Regions from separate parts of the Paenibacillus sp. AD87 genome, predicted to be linked through region 3. Evidence: riboswitches for the same ligand, from Rfam matches in the RefSeq annotation. Region 3 holds a riboswitch; each other region holds the start of a gene.
What was found. Region 3 has a riboswitch for S-adenosylmethionine ahead of gpAD87_RS00465 (methionine ABC transporter ATP-binding protein). Riboswitches for the same ligand answer to the same signal wherever they lie in the genome.
Positions count from the first base shown of each region.

Region 1 (6,140 bases), 3.9 Mb from region 3:
AAGGTAAAGGTATTGAAGCTTTGGGTGTAGGTTCATTTGGTCCAATTGATCCGATTGAAGGAAGCCCGACCTATGGTTACATCACAACAACACCCAAACCGCATTGGGGTCAGTATAACCTGATTGGTAAGCTCAAGGAGCACTTTGATGTACCGATGACGTTCGACACGGATGTAAACGGTGCTGCGCTTGGGGAAGCAACCTGGGGGGCTGCTCAAGGCCTGGATAGCTGTCTGTATATTACTGTTGGAACGGGTATTGGTGCAGGCGCAGTTGTAGGTGGCAAAATGGTCCATGGATTGTCACATCCAGAGATGGGACACATCATTGTACGCAGACATCCTGAAGATACGTATGAAGGGTTCTGTCCGTATCATGGGGACTGTCTGGAAGGGCTTGCCGCAGGTCCTGCCATCAATAAACGTTGGGAGCAACCAGCTTACGAACTGCCAGCCGATCACAAGGCCTGGGAGATTGAAGCACATTACCTGGCGCATGCTCTGATGAATTATGTATTGATCCTCACACCTCAGAAAATTGTAATGGGTGGCGGTGTGATGAAGCAGGAGCATCTGTTCCCAATGGTTCGCAGCAAACTGCAGGAATTGCTCGCTGGATACGTTCAGCATCCTGCACTGCAGTCCGAAATTGACCAGTATGTCGTTTCACCGGGACTTGGCGATAACGCAGGACTGTGTGGTTCGCTTGCGTTGGCCAAATTGGCTTTGAACAAGTAATAGCTTTACAAACAAGCAGTTGACGAATTTTTCCATTGTGGTAATATATGAGCAACAGCATAGCACGGTTAATGAGGAAGCACCTCTCTTGCATGGATTTTGCAGGAGAGGTGTTTTTTTGTGCTGCTTAATTTAGCACAATACAGACTGTGTCGAGCTGAACTATTGAAGGAGGGACAAGATATGGAAGTCATTTTCATGAACAGATTATCCAGAATGTCAGATCAGAATGAAGAACATGCCCAGCTATGGATCGGTGAAGAAGAAGGAGCGTGGCATCTGGGATGGAGCCGATATGAGGAAGGAGATCGTACGGATGCCATCTGGTATGCTGGCAGTTCGTGGGACGAGCTGTTACATGTGTATCGTCATCAGTTAGCCATACAGATGGGCGAAGGATATCGTCCGTTGCTGCAAGGTTTGTTTAACGAAAATGATGATTTGAAGTCGCGCAGTTATGGCGGTCAGCGTCTTCATTGTTACAGTGAATTATATGGCAATGAGGGGCTGTATATGGACCTGTGCATATGGCGCAGGAAGAGAGCAGCGTCTGACCGGAAGGCCCCCTATTTTATTGCAACGAACCGGTTGTTACGAATGATCAGTGCATTTGTTCCACAAACCATCGATGAATTGATGCAACTGCCTGGCGTAGGAGAGAGCAAGGCTTCTGAGTACGGAGCTGAATGGTTGGAGCTTACGAATAGACTGGAACGTTCCACATCTTTTCCGCTAGATTGGGTGTACTCAGTTCTGAAGGAACAAGAATATGAGAGCTGGCTGTACAAACAGAGAGAGCAGAAATACAAGCAGGAGCTAGACAGATTTACCACACGGAAGCAGGTACTTGAAGGGATGAAAGAAGGATATACGTTAGAGGAGATCGTGAATCGTTCCGGATTGTCCCGTCGGGAGCTAATTGAACTGTTAGAGGCACTGGATTTGGAGGGGTATGACACAGATTGTCTACTTGATGCGGAGCTTGCTGTCATGCCCGAAGAGGAGCAAGAGGCGGTATGGAGTGCCTACGAGGAGCTGGGAGATACGTTCCTGAAGCCCGTGTTACATAAGGTGTATGGAGAAGAAAAGCCTGGGGGGAGCAACCTGGAACAGGTCTACGAAAGACTGCGCATGATTCGAATCCGGTTTCGTCGACATACAGAGACGGAGCAAAATGCAGGCTAGATTGGAAATAGGACGTTAGTTGTCATACAGGTTGTCATACATTAAGCGAATAATAAAAAAAAAGACGAGGCGTTTCTCCAAATGTGGAGCGCTTCGTCTTTTGCTATTTCAAACCCAATCTTTTTTGCGGAAAATAAAGAACATGCTCAGGCCCAGTGTAACCATCAGGCCAATGACCACAAAATAACCATACTTCCAGTCCAACTCAGGCATGTTCGTGAAGTTCATCCCATAGATGCCAGTGATAACGGTCAGCGGCATGAACACCGTGGTAATGGCGGTGAACACACGCATGATTTCATTCGCACGGTTGGCGATACTGGATTGGTAAGCTTCTCGTAAGTTCCCCATCAAGTCGCGATAGGTCTCAAAGGTTTCGGATATTTTCACAGCATTCTCATAAATGTCACTGAAATACTTCTGCAGTTGATCATCAATAAGACGCAGATCTTTTTTATTGAGTGTGTTAATGACCTCTTTCTGAGGTCCAAGCACTTTCTTCAGCCACAAAATCTCACTGCGCAACCCGATAATCTCATTCAGATGAGATTTCTTGGTATGCATCAGAATGTCCTCTTCAAGCTTCTCGATGCGCGCTTCGATTCGGTCACCGACAGTGAAATAATTATCAACAATCAAGTCAACCAGCAGATAAAGCAGCTTATCAGGCGTACTGATTTCCTGTTCCCATAGGATCGGTTTCAATGTCCGCAATTCGCTGACTTTCTGTTTGGTCACACTGATAATAAAGTGTCTGCCAAGGAACAAGTTGACGGCACGTAAAAAAATCTCTTCATCATCAAAACGAATGCTATTAATAACAATAAAATAATGGCTCTCATAAATTTCAATCTTCGGACGTTGTTCTTCGTCACTCAAACAGTCTTCCACGGCCAGATCATGCATCATGAACAGCGGTTGAAGTACCGCCAAATCGTCTACGTCCGCATCAATCCAGTAAAACCCCTCCGCTGGTGGAGTCAGCGCTTGCTGAATGTCGTCCACCGGAATAAATACACCGTTATTTACCAACCGGATTTTCATTATTCATCTACTCCTTCTGCACCCGCCAAATGGGCGGATTTCATCAATATGGGCGCAAAAAGAACAGATCAGCCGGTCGGCAGCGGAGCCTGGAAGTCAGGACTGCGTTCGCTCTATAATCAAACGGAAGTAACGTCCCGCTGCCGGCATGCTGATATCAATTCTCTATGCAGTTTGTCGGAATTCGGCTGCCAGTCAGGCCTCGGGTCGCCATCCATTGAATATGTCACCTCTCACATAAGGGTTTATAACACTTGTCTAGTATACCGCTGGTACAGGGTCCTTTCAAGCGCAAAAATGTGTCGATTTCGCGCCCTGGAGCAGTGTATGACAACGGATGATGAACGGTTCCGATCCTGAGGAACAGACATTGAACTACACCTTGACGTGAGGGGATTAATGTCTTAAAGTAAAAGGTGAACCACACTAGTTTTTACAATTGAATAAAGCGAAATCTTATCAAGAGTAGGTGGAGGGACTGGCCCGATGAAACCCGGCAACCGGCGGTATACCGCACGGTGCTAATTCTTGCAGCGACCAAGTGTCCAAGTGACACTGTTGTAACTGAGAGATGAGAGAGGCGCATATCTATTTACATATGACCTTTCTCGGAATCCGAGGAAGGTCTTTGTTATATGCACCGACTTCTCAGCAGTGATTTTCGCTAAGGAACTTGAGCTTGCCGCCAGCAATGTGGTTGCAATTCAGCGCCTGCAGGCAAGCTCATGGCAGCCTATAACTGTACGGATGCGAATCGTATCGAATCCGCAGTGGCTGCATCTATTTATGCACAAGGAGGAGTTAGAAACACCATGCCAATCAAAATTCCAGACACACTGCCTGCCAAGGAAGTACTTGCAGGAGAGAACATCTTTGTCATGGACGAGACATCTGCTTACCAGCAGGACATTCGTCCACTACGTATCGCTATATTAAACCTGATGCCCACAAAGGAAACGACAGAAACTCAATTGCTTCGTCTGGTGGGTAACACACCAATTCAGGTAGATATCGTTCTGGTTCATCCGAAGTCTCATACGTCCAAGAATACTTCCCAGGAATATTTGGACTTGTTCTACAAAACCTTTGATGAGATTGAACACCGCCGTTTTGACGGCATGATCATTACAGGCGCTCCTGTAGAGCAAATGGACTTTGAAGACGTGAATTATTGGAAAGAAATCCAGGAGATCTTCGAATGGACCAAAACCAATGTAACTTCGACCATGCATATATGTTGGGCTTCCCAAGCGGGTTTATACCATCATTTTGGAGTTCCCAAAGTTCCATTGGATGAAAAATGTTTTGGCGTATTCTCACATACGATCAACAGATCCAATGTGCAGTTGCTGCGCGGATTTGATGAAGTATTCAACGTCCCGCATTCCCGCCATACGGAAGTGCGGCGTGAAGATATTGAAAAAAATGAAAACCTTGAAATATTGGCTGAATCTGAGGAAGCGGGTATTTTCCTGGTTGCTACCAAAGACGGCAAACAGATTTTTGCAACCGGACATGCTGAGTATGACCCTCTTTCATTGAAATGGGAATATGACCGTGATGCAGCTAAAGGCATGGACATTGCGCTGCCTAGACATTATTTCCCGAATGACGATCCTTCCCGTGTTCCCCCGGCCACTTGGCGGGCACATGCAAACTTATTATTCTCTAATTGGCTCAATTACTATGTGTATCAAGAGACACCTTACGATATTGGTCCGCAAATCTAATCGACATTACAGGAGGATGCTGCAATGGAAGACAATAAGTTGAAAATCGAAAGTCGATTGGCCCAAATTGGGTCTATCAATGAACCGGTAACGGGCGCCATTAATTTTCCGATCTATCAATCCACTGCGTTTCGCCACCCAAAGCTTGGACAAAGCACGGGATTTGATTATATTCGTACGACCAATCCAACCCGTAAAGTGTTGGAAGAAGCAGCGGCAGCGTTGGAATCCGGTGATGCAGGTTTTGCCTGTAGCTCCGGCATGGCTGCTTTGCAAACGATTTTCGCTTTATTTGGACAAGGGGATCATCTGATTGTATCGCTGGATCTGTACGGCGGAACGTATCGGTTGCTTGAACGCATCCTGTCTCGATTTGGTGTGACGGCAAGTTACGTAGATACCAATGACCTAGCAGCTCTGGAAAGTATTCGTCAGCCGAATACAAAAGCGGTATTTATTGAGACACCAACCAATCCACTAATGATGATTACGGATGTGGAAGCGGTATGCTCCTGGGCCAAGAGCCATAACTTGCTGACCATTGTGGATAATACACTACTGACTCCGTTCTTCCAGCGTCCAATTGAACTCGGTGCTGATATCATTATCCATAGTGCCACGAAGTATCTGGGTGGTCATAATGATGTACTTGCCGGATTAATTATTACCAAAGGGGAAGAATTGTCGGCCGAAATGGCATTCCTGCACAATTCTATTGGAGCAGTGTTGTCTCCAAGCGACTCCTATCAGCTGATGAAAGGCATGAAGACACTCGCTCTTCGCATGGAGCGGCATGAGTATAATGCTTTGACGATTGCCAAGTACCTTTTGGAGCACCCAGCCGTTAATGAAGTGTATCATCCTGGTTTGTCGGATCATCCCGGATTTGAAATACAAAATAAACAATCCAGTGGAAATACAGGCATTTTCTCTTTCAAAGTAAAGGATGCTCGTTATGTTGAACCGTTGCTTCGTCACATCAAACTGATTGCTTTTGCGGAAAGCCTCGGGGGTGTAGAGTCATTGATGACTTATCCTGCGGTACAGACCCATGCGGATATTCCGATTGAAATTCGTGACGCTGTAGGTGTAGATGACCGTCTGTTGCGCTTCTCTGTAGGGATCGAGCACGCCGAAGATCTGATTGCCGATCTGGGCAATGCACTCACAGCTGCACAGCAGGAGATAGAAGGGGGAACGCATCATGAGTGAGCAAAACAATAATGCCAACAATCATGAACGGAATGTTCATTCCGACCTGAAGTTCGATACCAAGCTGCTGCATTTCGGTGATGAAATCGATAAAACCACCGGGGCTTCCAGTGTGCCAATTTACCAGGCCTCCACATTCCATCATTTTGATATTTTTAATCCACCTCAACATGATTATAGTCGTTCCGGTAACCCGACTCGTCAGGCATTGGAGGATTACATTACATTATTG
Region 1 is NZ_LXQN01000007.1:4,004,643-4,010,782, reverse strand. Features, by position in the region: gene gpAD87_RS17475 (ROK family protein) at 1-737, shown strand, start outside; gene gpAD87_RS17470 (HRDC domain-containing protein) at 921-1,922, shown strand; gene corA (magnesium/cobalt transporter CorA) at 2,031-2,966, opposite strand; SAM riboswitch class I at 3,420-3,544, shown strand; gene metA (homoserine O-acetyltransferase MetA) at 3,779-4,696, shown strand; gene gpAD87_RS17455 (aminotransferase class I/II-fold pyridoxal phosphate-dependent enzyme) at 4,721-5,908, shown strand; gene gpAD87_RS17450 (trans-sulfuration enzyme family protein) at 5,901-6,140, shown strand, end outside.
Region 1: linked by a shared signal. The riboswitch ahead of metA (homoserine O-acetyltransferase MetA) and the one ahead of gpAD87_RS00465 (methionine ABC transporter ATP-binding protein) in region 3 are both predicted to bind S-adenosylmethionine.

Region 2 (6,140 bases), 5.1 Mb from region 3:
CTTTTAAAAAAGGGCCTCCCCAGATATTTATCATCCATAATCGTGTGCTGTATCTGGAACAAACCGCAGGCAATATCATGCTTATGAATTCGGATGGAAAATTCATTACAGGAGTCAATGAAAATCCCTTCTACATGCAAGGTGATCCAAATAGCCCTCTGAAAATGGCAATCGATTTACAGAGTTTTATGTACATCCAATACACGGAACAGGGAATAGAACTCGTGATTAGAGATTCAAATAATCTGAGAGAGCTCTATCGGGTGACACAGAACGATTGGAACGATGTAAGGTTTAATCGAGATGAATTGTTCCTCAATAAGCAAAATGAATTATTTTTCCTGCCTCCCGACGGGCAGACGATAAGAAAGTATCAGTTACTTCCATAATCCAGAGAACATTACATAAGGAGTCTACCAATATGAGTTTAAAGCGAATCAACTATTGGCTTATAGCCAGCCTATGCTTCTTCCTTGCAATCCCATCCGAGCCAGCTCTGGCTAAAGATCTGCTGCAATTCCAATGGGGGTATGATATTACCAACGGTGGACAGAGTGCAACAAGCTCATATTCAATGAAGAGTGTTACAGATGGCATGGGGAATGAAAGTCTTCTCGTAACTAAAGTAGACAAGAATAATGATTATTATATCGACAGTGTAGATGCCAAAACAGGGGAGCTCCTTTGGTCGATTCCAACGGACAACGAGTACACGCTTTCCGATGATGGATACATGTTTATTTTTGCCGATAATCAAGTGAGTGCCAAGCATATAGCCACAGGTCAGATCCGTTGGACAGCACCTCTGCCCGGGCCGCCAGAAGATTGGAGACTATACTCGGCTGAATCAGCCATTCCAGGCGAAAATGGAAGTCTATATTTGATTTCAGTCTCCCATGATAATAAAAGCAATGTACTCTACTATTACGATGCTAGTGGAAATTTAAGTCGAAAGTTCAAGGTTCCATATTTTATGCAGCAGATTCATGGTGATGTGATTGTCGGCAGTAAATTTGGCGATAATCCCGATTTTTACTTGATTAGCCTGACCAGCGGACAAAAAATTAAAACGATTACTGGTGGTAAAGGTTACAATGGGATTAAGAGTCTATCTGACGGCACATTCCTGCATTATAATATCTACAAAAAAACAATAACGCTTAAAGGCTACAACAGCACAGGGCAGCTAAACTGGACAAAACAACTTCCTTATAAGGAATATTCAACAGAGCTTTTTGCATTGAAAGGTCGTTTTATATTTGTGGATTATAAAAATAAACGAATCAAGCTATATTCATCTTCAGGTAGATTAATTGCTGAGAAGGCATACCTGCCAGTATCATATCCCAATATGGCTTTGGATGGCACAAGTTTGATGTTTAAATCTGAAAAGAATGACGCAGATGAACTAGAACTAATAATTATGGACACAAACAACCTGAAGGTTTTGTACACTTACAAAAATGGCGAATTTGATCTTCATAAGGAACGTCTATTTCTCAATAACACAACGGGTCTGTACATCCTAAGCGACGAAGGTCGTACCTTAGTTAGCACTCAGTTAATTAAATAGCATAATCAGAAGCATCAAAAGCATCACAAGAGGAATGTCCTCATGTTGATGTTAACGCTAAATCACACTGAAAAAGCCCTCACCAATCCAGTAATGGGTCGTGAGGGCTTCTTTATATTTGGTTGTATCTCTAGCTTTTCGGGGTACAACTCTACATCAAGTCTTTTAATTCCGCCACTTCTTTGCAAGTTCACCAATCTGATGTGGCGTCGTGCGGCAACAGCCGCCAATAATTTTTGCACCCGCAGCAACCCACTGTTCCGAAGCATCACTCATACTGCCACACGTTCCCTGTCCACTCCACGTCTTCGTTGCAGCATCGTATACTTCTCCCGAGTTCGGATACACAATAACAGGTTTGTCGCTGGCACGGCTGAGAATACTTACGGCTTCTGTCACCACTTCCATGGGAGCACAGTTCAGGCCAATCGCAGCAATCTGCGGCTCGGAACCAAACAATCGTGCACATGTCTCAATCGGCGTGCCTTCGCTGATTGCCGTCCCGTCTTTTAAAGAAAAAGATAACCAGGCATACGCATGAGGAAACTCCTTCAGTAAATCAACCAGCACCTGTGCTTCCTGCAACGAAGGAATCGTCTCAAACGCCAGAATATCAGCACCCGCTTCAATCAGCGCCGCCATACGCGGACGATGGAATGCAACCAACGTCTCATCCGACACGCCGTAGTGACCGACATACTCCGATCCATCAGCTAGATAAGCGCCGTAGGGCCCAACGGATGCAGCAACCATCGGTCGTGGCCGAGCCAAGACCCCTGTCTCCAAGACATCAGACGTTTGTTGTGCCGTTCCGAATACCAGATTGCCCTCCGGTTTGACTGCCGTGTTTTCAAATCCCCCGTCCTGCACTTCTGCCCATACGTCATCTCTCGCCTGTGCAGCCAGTTCCACCGTCTTGCGAATAAGGTCCAACGCTGCTTGCTCGCCGATTCCTCTCTTGCGGAACCCCTCCACCGTCGCCTGATAACTGGATGTAATTGCACAGTCGGCTCCTGCGCGGAAATAATCCGCATGGACCTGAACGATAACATCTGGATTCTCGAGCAATACACGAGCCGACCATAGTGGATCATCCAGATCACACCCATGCTGTTCGAGTTCCGTGGCCAGCGCTCCATCCAGAATCATGACCGGATACTCACGCAGGATCTGTTCTATGGGATTAGTCTGTTGTACTTGCGTCATGTACTTGTCCTCTTTTCTTATTCACACGTTCTGTCAGATAATAAACTGCGTAACACACTGCGATGAATGGAACTCCGCAATACAGCGCTATTCGCTGTGTCGGGTCAAAAGCAATGCCTATACATGAAGCCAGACACAATATAAACGAGATAATAGGCACCGCTGGATACAGTGGCGTACGATAGACAAGATCTTTGACCGCATGTCCTTCCCGGATATACTGTCTGCGGAACATATACTGTGAAGCACTGATGCTCATCCATACCGCAACGACAGCCAGACCTGAAATGGAGACCAGTGTAATATACACGGTACCTGGCACAATGATGCTGGACAGCAGAGCCAGTGCACCACCCACCATACTGATCAGAAGCGCATTCAATGGTACTCCGCGTTTGGTCAACTTGGCAAACCACGGAGAGATCGTTCTCTTGTCAGCCAGAGACCAGAGCATCCGTGAAGATGCATAGAGGCCCGAATTGGCAGCAGAGAGAATCGCCGTCAGAATAACAAAGTTCATAATGTCTGCTGCATAGGGCTACTCCCACCCGCTCCATTACCGCTACAAACGGACTTTCCAATACACTGGCAACCGACATCGGCAACAAGGCCGAGAGAATAACAATCGTTCCGATAAAAAAGATAATTAAACGCCACAGTGTGGTATGGATCGCTTTTGGAATCGTCTTCTCCGGATTCTCTGTTTCCCCGGCAGCAATCCCAATCAATTCGGTACCCGAGAACGCAAAGTTTACGGCAAGCATCGTCATTAGTATCGCAGTAGCCCCATTGGGGAACCAACCAGATGCTGTAATATTGGATAGAAACGGTGCAGGTTCCGAATCTGCCATTGGAATAATACCGAACATGGCTGCGCCCCCAAGAATAATGAAGACTAAAATTGTAAGGACTTTAACTGCGGAAAACCAGAACTCCGATTCCGCAAAAAATTTGACGGTCAGCGCGTTGAACAGGAAGATCATAAGAGCAAACAATGTGCTCCAGATCCAAACATTCACTGAAGGAAACCAGCGCTGCATCAACAGCCCGGCCGCTGTAAATTCGGAACCGAGGGCAACCGTCCAAGTGAGCCAATACAACCAGGCTACAGTGTATCCTGTTGCTGGTCCAATATATTTTGCCGCATAGCTATGAAACGCCCCTGTCTCTGGCATATGAACAGAAAGTTCACCTAGACAGAGCATGACCAGCTAGACGACAATCGCTCCGATCAGATAAGACAGAATGGTACCGATCGGTCCTGCCTGCTGGATGGTATAACCCGAACTAAGAAAAAGACCTGTACCAATGACACCACCAAGTGAGAGCATGATTACATGACGTGCCTGCATTTTGCGCTGAAAATGCCCTGTATCTTTGTTGTTATTCATGTCTGCTCCCCTACTTCTTCATCCAGAAAACAACAAAACAAAAAGACACACTCTTCCTGAAGAGTGCGCCGTTACTGACAAATAAAAACAAACGCTCCTATCTATCAGGCTGTTCACCCGCTGGAATTAGCACAGTATCCTTCAGATCTGTTGCTGAGGTTTCTAAGGGCCAGTCCCTCCACCTCTCTGGATAAGAAAATGATTTTTTATAAATATAGCGATCTATCATGTTTGTGTCAACTATTAAAAAGAAACGTCTCTCTTATTCCGTCGATGATCCCTGATTTGTGATTTTAACTTTAATATCATACGTGATCGGAATTTCACTAAACGTTTCGTCCCAGTTATTTTTAATTTTCTTCCATACCCGTGGATATTTGATTCGCAGCTTATCGCCAAACCCTGCTGCATCCACCTTGTAGACATCCTGCATTTTGTGAAGCAATTGATCTACCTGTTGTTCAGCCATATGACTGAAGTCCTTCTCTAGACCATCCAGATAATGCTCGGAACCATGCGCTTCCGGAGCTGTCCAATTTTCCATAAACCAGCCGTCTGATTCAATTTGAACATGAAATGAAATATCGTCGCCCTTAACTGTGGGAATAATTTTCGATTTTATGTGTTTAATCTCGTAGGTTATGGTGCTGCCGTCTTTGTGTGTATACGTCTTAACGACGCCACCTTTCGCTTTTCCTTGTACCCAGGATAGTCCCTCCATGTCCGTCTGATTCAGACTTCCGATCCATCGGTTCGTTTTCCCGCTAAAAATGGCCGCTCCCGAAAACTTGTGTTCCCCCTCATAGGAGATGACATTTTGCAGCAAATAGCTCGACCCCGATTGCATGGTTGCATCCAATTTGGCGAGTGACACTGGTGGCAGAATTTTATTGGTACGATACACATTGTCCACAAGTCCGGTAAGGTAGAATGAAGGAATCTCACTGGGATCGTTGGACGTCAATGCATCCAGTGCCCTGCGATCACTGACAACAACCAGACAGCTTGGCCGAATATCATTATCACGCAACACAAAATCAAGCAGTTGATCCAGTCTGAATTTCCGGGCCACCTCGGAGGACACCACGATGACTTTCAGATGATGTCCAATCAGCGGCCGGTCTCTTCTCAGAGAGAACTGACGAAATATCTGTATAACTGAATCGCCTGTTAATTGTTCGTTAAAATAGGACTTCCCTGCTCCAGGTGATCCTTGCTGGCTCTCTTCCTTGGATGATCCCTTAGGAACAATCTGAACCGTAGCTGTGATATTATTCCTTTTCGGATAGTGTCCACCCTGTTCATTCACACTCTTCTCAAATTCTGTCTCTTTGGCAACATCAATACCCAGTCCCACGTACACACTAAGATCCTCAATCTCTTTGCTGCTCCAGCATCCAGAGGTAAACAACAGCAGCATTAATCCAGGCAGCAATAGCGCTAATCTGACCTTGCGACTCATGCATACTTCCCTCCTTTTTTGCGGAGGATGCTAATCAACAGCAGGACTGTAGGCAGAATTCCAAATAGGTAAATGGATAAATTACCCACTGCATCCCCCAGTTGAAATGTTTCGTTCACATCCTTGGGAATTAAGGCGATGATATAAATTACAGGTAGCAGGATAAACATGGCGGGTAAAATTTTCTTGCTTTTGAACAACTGGGCACAGCCAACGGTAGCTGCATAGTGTGTGATCGAAAAGGTCGAGAAGATTTGCATGATCCAGATCACGAGCAGCAGCGATTCAAAACGCTCAAAGATCAATCCCTGTAGCTCAAAGCTTCTCATCAGATCCAGGGTAGGCCACGTTCGAGTTTTCATGCCTTCAATGGAAAGACTTCCGATTACCATAACTACCGTAATTAAGTAGATGCCTGTCGGAACGAGCGTACCCCACATTACCGCTTTGATCCCTTTTTGCGGGTGCTGCATATAAGCCATGATGACAAACATCACTTCATAGCCTG
Region 2 is NZ_LXQN01000007.1:5,157,383-5,163,522, forward strand. Features, by position in the region: gene gpAD87_RS22730 (hypothetical protein) at 1-389, shown strand, start outside; gene gpAD87_RS22735 (PQQ-binding-like beta-propeller repeat protein) at 422-1,573, shown strand; gene mmuM (homocysteine S-methyltransferase) at 1,739-2,779, opposite strand; partial or broken gene mmuP (S-methylmethionine permease) at 2,757-4,170, opposite strand; SAM riboswitch class I at 4,265-4,367, opposite strand; gene gpAD87_RS22750 (Ger(x)C family spore germination protein) at 4,433-5,632, opposite strand; gene gpAD87_RS22755 (GerAB/ArcD/ProY family transporter) at 5,629-6,140, opposite strand, start outside.
Region 2: linked by a shared signal. The riboswitch ahead of mmuP (S-methylmethionine permease) and the one ahead of gpAD87_RS00465 (methionine ABC transporter ATP-binding protein) in region 3 are both predicted to bind S-adenosylmethionine.

Region 3 (6,140 bases):
ATCATTGAAAGTCACGATTTGCAAGCGAATGCCTTCAGCTTCGAGTTCGGGCTTGATGCTTTCCAAAATTTCCGCATGTGGTGTAGGTGATGCTCCCACTTTCAATTCTACGGTGCGCGGTGCGCCTCCAGCATTGTCAGCGCCGCTGTCGGAATCCTTGTTGTTTCCGCAAGCCGCTAGAACCGCAATCAGCATAATACTAAGTAGAGCAAAAGACCATTTTTTCATGTGTAAAACCCCTTCTCCAATAATTTTTTTTGCATTTTGCCCCAAGTCGATACCGATTCAGGCAAATGCTATATATGTGTTATTTCCTGGTGAACCATTTAACTAAACGATCGCCTGCCATCTGAAGCACTTGCACCAGAATGATCATAAATACAACAGATATAATCATAATTTCATTCTGATAACGGAAGTATCCGTAGTTGATTGCCAATGTCCCCAGACCTCCACCACCAACCATCCCCGCCATCGCCGTGTAGGAAACGAGGGTTACGATTGTAATGGTGATACCAGCTATCAGACCCGGCAATGACTCTGGCAGAAGTATACGTCGCACAATCTGTCCAGTTGAAGCTCCCATCGCCTGTGCCGCTTCAATGACGCCACGATCCACTTCACGCAGTGTAGTTTCCACCAACCGGGCAAAGTATGGAGCTGCGGCAATGACGAGCGGTGGTATAACGCCCAGCACCCCTGTAGCTGTGCCAACCAGTGAACGCGTAAACGGAATGAGTGCAACAATCAGAATGATAAATGGCACTGATCGCAGAATGTTTACAATAAACGATAGTATCGTGTACACCACTTGAGACTGGATTGAAGTCGATCTTGCCGTCATGAACAGCAATACGCCTAGCGGCAAACCAATGATTATCGTGAACAGGCCCGATGCCCCCAGGATTTGCAGTGTTTCAATTGAAGCCTTACCGATTTCTTCCCAACGTACTGTTGAAAAATCCATTTAACGAAGCACCTCCACATCAAGTCCCTGATCCACTAACTCTTTAATGGTGAGATTAATCTCATCTGACTGCCCCTCAAACCGAACGGTCAGCTGTCCATAGGGAACTTGTTTGATCGTTGAAATGGTGCCTTGCAAAATGGCGAAATCCACTCCTGTTTTGCGAACCGTTCTGGACAAAATCGCCTCATAGGTTTTATTGCCCAGGAAGGATATTTTCACAAGCTTAGAAGCTCCGTTCGTCTGTAATGAGACATCTGCACTCGCCAGAGCGGTCTCTTCTAATGCAATTCCCACCTCATGGTCCCGCATCATAAAATCACGCGTAATGGCATGCTGCGGCTTGAGGAATACTTCCGTCACTGGCCCTTGCTCCACGATGCCTCCCTGATGGATAACCGCCACCTGATCACAGATATTCTGGATCACGTGCATCTCATGGGTGATTAGAACAATCGTGAGGTTATACTTTTCATTGATATCCAGCAATAACTTCAGAATCGAATCAGTTGTCTGGGGATCAAGTGCCGATGTGGCCTCATCACACAGCAGCACGTTCGGATCACTCGCGAGCGCTCTCGCAATACCTACCCTTTGCTTCTGTCCGCCTGACAGCTGGGCCGGATATTTATTGCTGTGGTCCTCCAGTCCAACCAATGCGAGCATTTCCTTCACTTTTCGATCAATTGCAGCCTTGGGCGTATTAACGAGCTTTAAAGGAAAAGCCACATTGTCATATACCGTAGCTGAGGATAACAGATTAAAGTGTTGAAAAATCATGCCGATCTTACGCCGTTGTTGTTGCAAATCGGACTTATTGAGATCGGTTAGGTTGATTCCATCAACCCAAACCTCGCCTGCCGTGGGGCGTTCGAGCAAATTGATACAACGGATCAATGTACTCTTGCCTGCACCGGAATGACCGATAACTCCGAATATTTCACCCTTGCGGATATTCAAATTTAGTTCCGATAAGGCCGTCGTACTTTTTGAACCTTTACCGTACTTCTTGGTTAAACCTTTTAATTCAATCAAAATTACTGCTCCTTCCCACTGCCTACATGTATCTTTACCCGAATGAAAGGAAAACTCCCCTTCATCGTACAAAAAAAGAGCCCCTTTTGCAGAAACAAAAAGGGCTCTTCACGTGAAAGATTATACCTTCTCATCTGCCAAAATCGTGCCTTGCACCATTTTGTAGGAATTAGCACCTAACATCTATAAAGTATGACACAGCTGTCATGCAGTTATAAATCGGTTGCCGGGCTTCATCGGGCCTGTCCCTCCGCCGCTCTCGATAAGAAATATTTAATTTATAAGTTCAGTAGTAGTTATAATGTTAATGTCATAAATGTTAATTCCATCTAACTGTCGATCAGGAACTCAGTATAATCCAAGTATTCCGATTTGTCAAAGGCAAATATTACTATCCAATCAGTTCGTCGGTTGATTCATTACCTGCTTATGCCACTTCTCGTTGATGTAGCCATACGCTGCTTTTAACGTCTCACATACCATATCCACACCCTGCCGGAGTTCCAAGAGATGCTGATCCAGGTCTTCCAGCTTCACTTTCCCTTGCAAAGTCTGGTGCAGCTGCCACAGATCATCCTGCATTTCGGAATTCATGTAATGAATCTCCATGTTTCGCCGTTTGCGCAATTTGCTCATTGGCTCACGATAAGAGTCCTTGATCCGGATTAGTTCGTTAGCAAGAACATAATGCAGCTTATCATATCCGAACTGTCTTAATACGGTGAAATAAGAATAATGAGTTTTAACATTGGTTGTATTCAGCTCAAATATTTCATTCAACACTGTACCTAACTTATCCAGAATGGCAAAACATCGGATGAAGCCATCCTTATAGAAATAGACGTAACGGGCATACTCTGCTTTTTCTGGTAATGTCATATCATCCGTAGAGCCCGCTTTGACTTTCTGACGGAAATGGGAAGCTGCAAAACAGCTTTGCTCCAATTCATCCAGCGAAGAGATCAGTCCCTGGGTCCATATATACAGTTTACGAAAATCATGGGTAGGATCATGGTCCACATGCATCTGTCGCTGAAATAGCTCAAGGGTATCCGCCATCGCTTCCATCGCGTCCTTTAGTATGCCTTCGTTCTTACGCGGCTTTTCACCCAGCAACGTTCGCAGCATATATAGCCTCCTCTTTCCACTCTGCAGATCATCAAATTAATAATAATTTATCATATTAAACAAAATCGGAATCAGAGTAAACGTATGACCGCTGCTTACAATAGGGTGCCCTGACACGCCTGACATCAAACAAAGTTCACCTGTCCAATGATGTACATCATCGGATGGTGAACTTCACTGGATTATCCCTGAACTACAATAATTCGGATATATCAGAACCGGTTAACGGGCCGATGCAACTTGTACACCAGGAAACTCATATAGGTTAATACACCGAACAAAATAGCAATATCAAGCATATGCGCCAGCGCCACGAACATATACACTTCCGGACGATTCATCGTGAGCATCAGTCCAAAACCAATGACCACTTGCAACAAAACCAGCACAACAGAAATGACACCGAGTGCTCTTAATTCCGTGTTATCCGGATGTTTGCGATACGCAAAATGACCGAGGATTGCAATGACGACTACTAATGAAACAGCTGCCACCCGGTGAGCAAAAGCAACAGCTACGCCTCCCGAGAGCTCAGGAATAATCTGCCCGTTACAGAGCGGAAAGCCTGAACAGCCTCCAGCAGAATCCGTATGGCTCACAAATGCTCCAGTATATACCACGAGGTACGTATAGATCGTGGAAAACCACACCAGATTTCGGAAGCCCTTGCTGATTCGCGGATATCGATTCAGTCGTTCCAATCCACCATGGCGAGCCTCCTGCCGAATACCAAGCGCCATCATTAAGGAGCTGGCAAAAGCGATTAAGGCAAATCCGAAATGCAGTGCCATGACTGCGGAAGATTGGGAGAATACGACGGCAAAAGCACCCATGATTCCCTGGACAATAACAAATATCAGCGTTAACAATGAAAACAATTGCAGATCACGGCGTGATTTGCCAAAACGCAAAAATGCTACAAAAGAGGCTATGGACAACAGCCCTGCCAGTGCGCTGACGGCGCGATGGGAAAATTCAATAAGTGAGGCAACAGTATGTGCAGGCACAAGTTTTCCGTTACATAAAGGCCATTCTGCGCCGCAACCGAGGCCCGATTCCGTTCGGGTCACAACGCCTCCGCCAAATGTGGCCAGAAACATGACAAGACAGGTTAATACGGTTAACCATTTAAACAAGGTTAAGTGTTTCAATTTTTTCTCACCCGCTGTTGGTTTAAGATGGCGAAGAACTACATCCTCCGCTTGATTCGATACTTTGACACTTATTTCACAACTAAATTCATTATACCGGATAAATGTGTCATTGACGCCGCGCTTTGTGACAAAATGTTAACGTCTGTCGAGAAGTTGACCGGCAGGTCATCGGCAAATATGTACATTATTACAACGTTAGTTTCTCCCGAAAACTCAGAAAATACAAACGCCACTTCCCTATTTCAAGAGAAATGGCGTTCCTTTAATTATAACCTTTAACATGGTTAACCTGTCATGCTTTATTTATGAATCGTGTTATAAACCTCAACTGCACGCTGCAGGAATTGCTCAATCTCTTCTCTCGACTTGCGCAGTTTGTTCACATAACGAACAAGTTCCCGGCCATCTGTGTAAGCTACAAAGCTGGGGATGCCGAGGATATTTTGCTCTTCGCTCACTGTACCCACCTGATCTACGTCGACCTCAACCAACTTCAGCTCACGAGCAAACTTCTCTTCAACTTCAGGCATAAACGGATCGATGTACTTGCAATCACCACACCAATCTGCCTTAAATACAGCTACAGTCAAACGCGGAGATTGGATTGCCACATCAAATTCCGGTTTCGATGTAATCTTTTCCATTACAACATCTTCCTTTCTATACCTTGTCTTATCCTCTAAGTGAAGCAAATTGCGGAGTGGAAGTCAAATATTCGGCGCATACTGACATCAACAGCTTCCTAAACTACAACCGTAATCAGATTATAAAGAAAGGAGGTCATGTCATGACTTCCGTTAAATCGGATTCCTCCGAGCCTGCCCATCATGGGTCGATATTACAGATGGTCCGATCCATCCCAGGTGCGGCCCGGGAAGTGTGGAGGGGCAAACAGGCGGCTTGGCAGGCTTCTGCACAGCTTCGTCATCCCTTGCGTGATATGGCTTGGGACTCTGACATGGCTGCTACCTTACAAGCTGAAGTGGAGCGCCTATTGCCTGGAAACGAGAGTTCTTTTGCCCGAAATACGCTCAGTGCACTGGTCTGTGAAGAGGACTGCATTATTCTGGAAGAAATCAAAACATTAACGCAGGAAAACAACCGGAGTAACATCACTCGCACAGCAGCATACCTGGAATGTTACGAACAGTATCCAGAGCTGCATTGGGCCCTACTTGCCCATATGGTATCCCGCAACGGCGGATATCACATGACCGATCTCCAGAGTGACCTTATGCACAATCTGCAAAATCAAACAGACCGTGAGCATATGTATCGACTACTGGAGCGATGCAATGCCCTCATTTTCCAGGATGCCTATCCCCAGCTTCTGTTGTATATGAACAGCCGCCGGATCGGCAGGAGCTGTTTTCATTTATTGTCCCATTTTCATGTATCGGCGTTCATGACGCCATTTTGGGAACGATTTTGGCTGGAGCGATGCAGCTCGCTGCTCAGTGTGGCGTTAATTATTAATGAGCAGAACTATATCGAAAGCCGGGTCGTGCAGCATCCCTATTTTCAAAAACAAGCACTGTCCAAACCCGCATTCCATCTGCATAATCTGGCTGGGCTGAATCATATCGTGTTTCCACTCGGACGGGAAAAAGGTCTTGCAGGACGAGTTATTGAACACTTTGGCAAGCTGGATGAGCGGATTATGTTTGGCAAAGGCTTATATGCGATGCTGTTTGGAGTGGAACAAGTGTACACACAAGTATTGGAGTTTGCGCGCTCGGTTCCCCACCGTGGCTCACGTGCTGAATACTGGCCTGGTCTGTTCACCGCACATAAAGATGAAGCCGGAGAAGCTGAGCTCTATAGTCAGGAGCTGCTGGATCAAGAATGGCTAGCGG
Region 3 is NZ_LXQN01000007.1:64,941-71,080, reverse strand. Features, by position in the region: gene gpAD87_RS00475 (MetQ/NlpA family ABC transporter substrate-binding protein) at 1-228, opposite strand, end outside; gene gpAD87_RS00470 (methionine ABC transporter permease) at 308-967, opposite strand; gene gpAD87_RS00465 (methionine ABC transporter ATP-binding protein) at 968-2,002, opposite strand; SAM riboswitch class I at 2,130-2,271, opposite strand; gene gpAD87_RS00460 (Cthe_2314 family HEPN domain-containing protein) at 2,402-3,130, opposite strand; gene gpAD87_RS00455 (COX15/CtaA family protein) at 3,343-4,266, opposite strand; gene gpAD87_RS00450 (thioredoxin family protein) at 4,584-4,928, opposite strand; gene gpAD87_RS00445 (DUF2515 family protein) at 5,072-6,140, shown strand, end outside.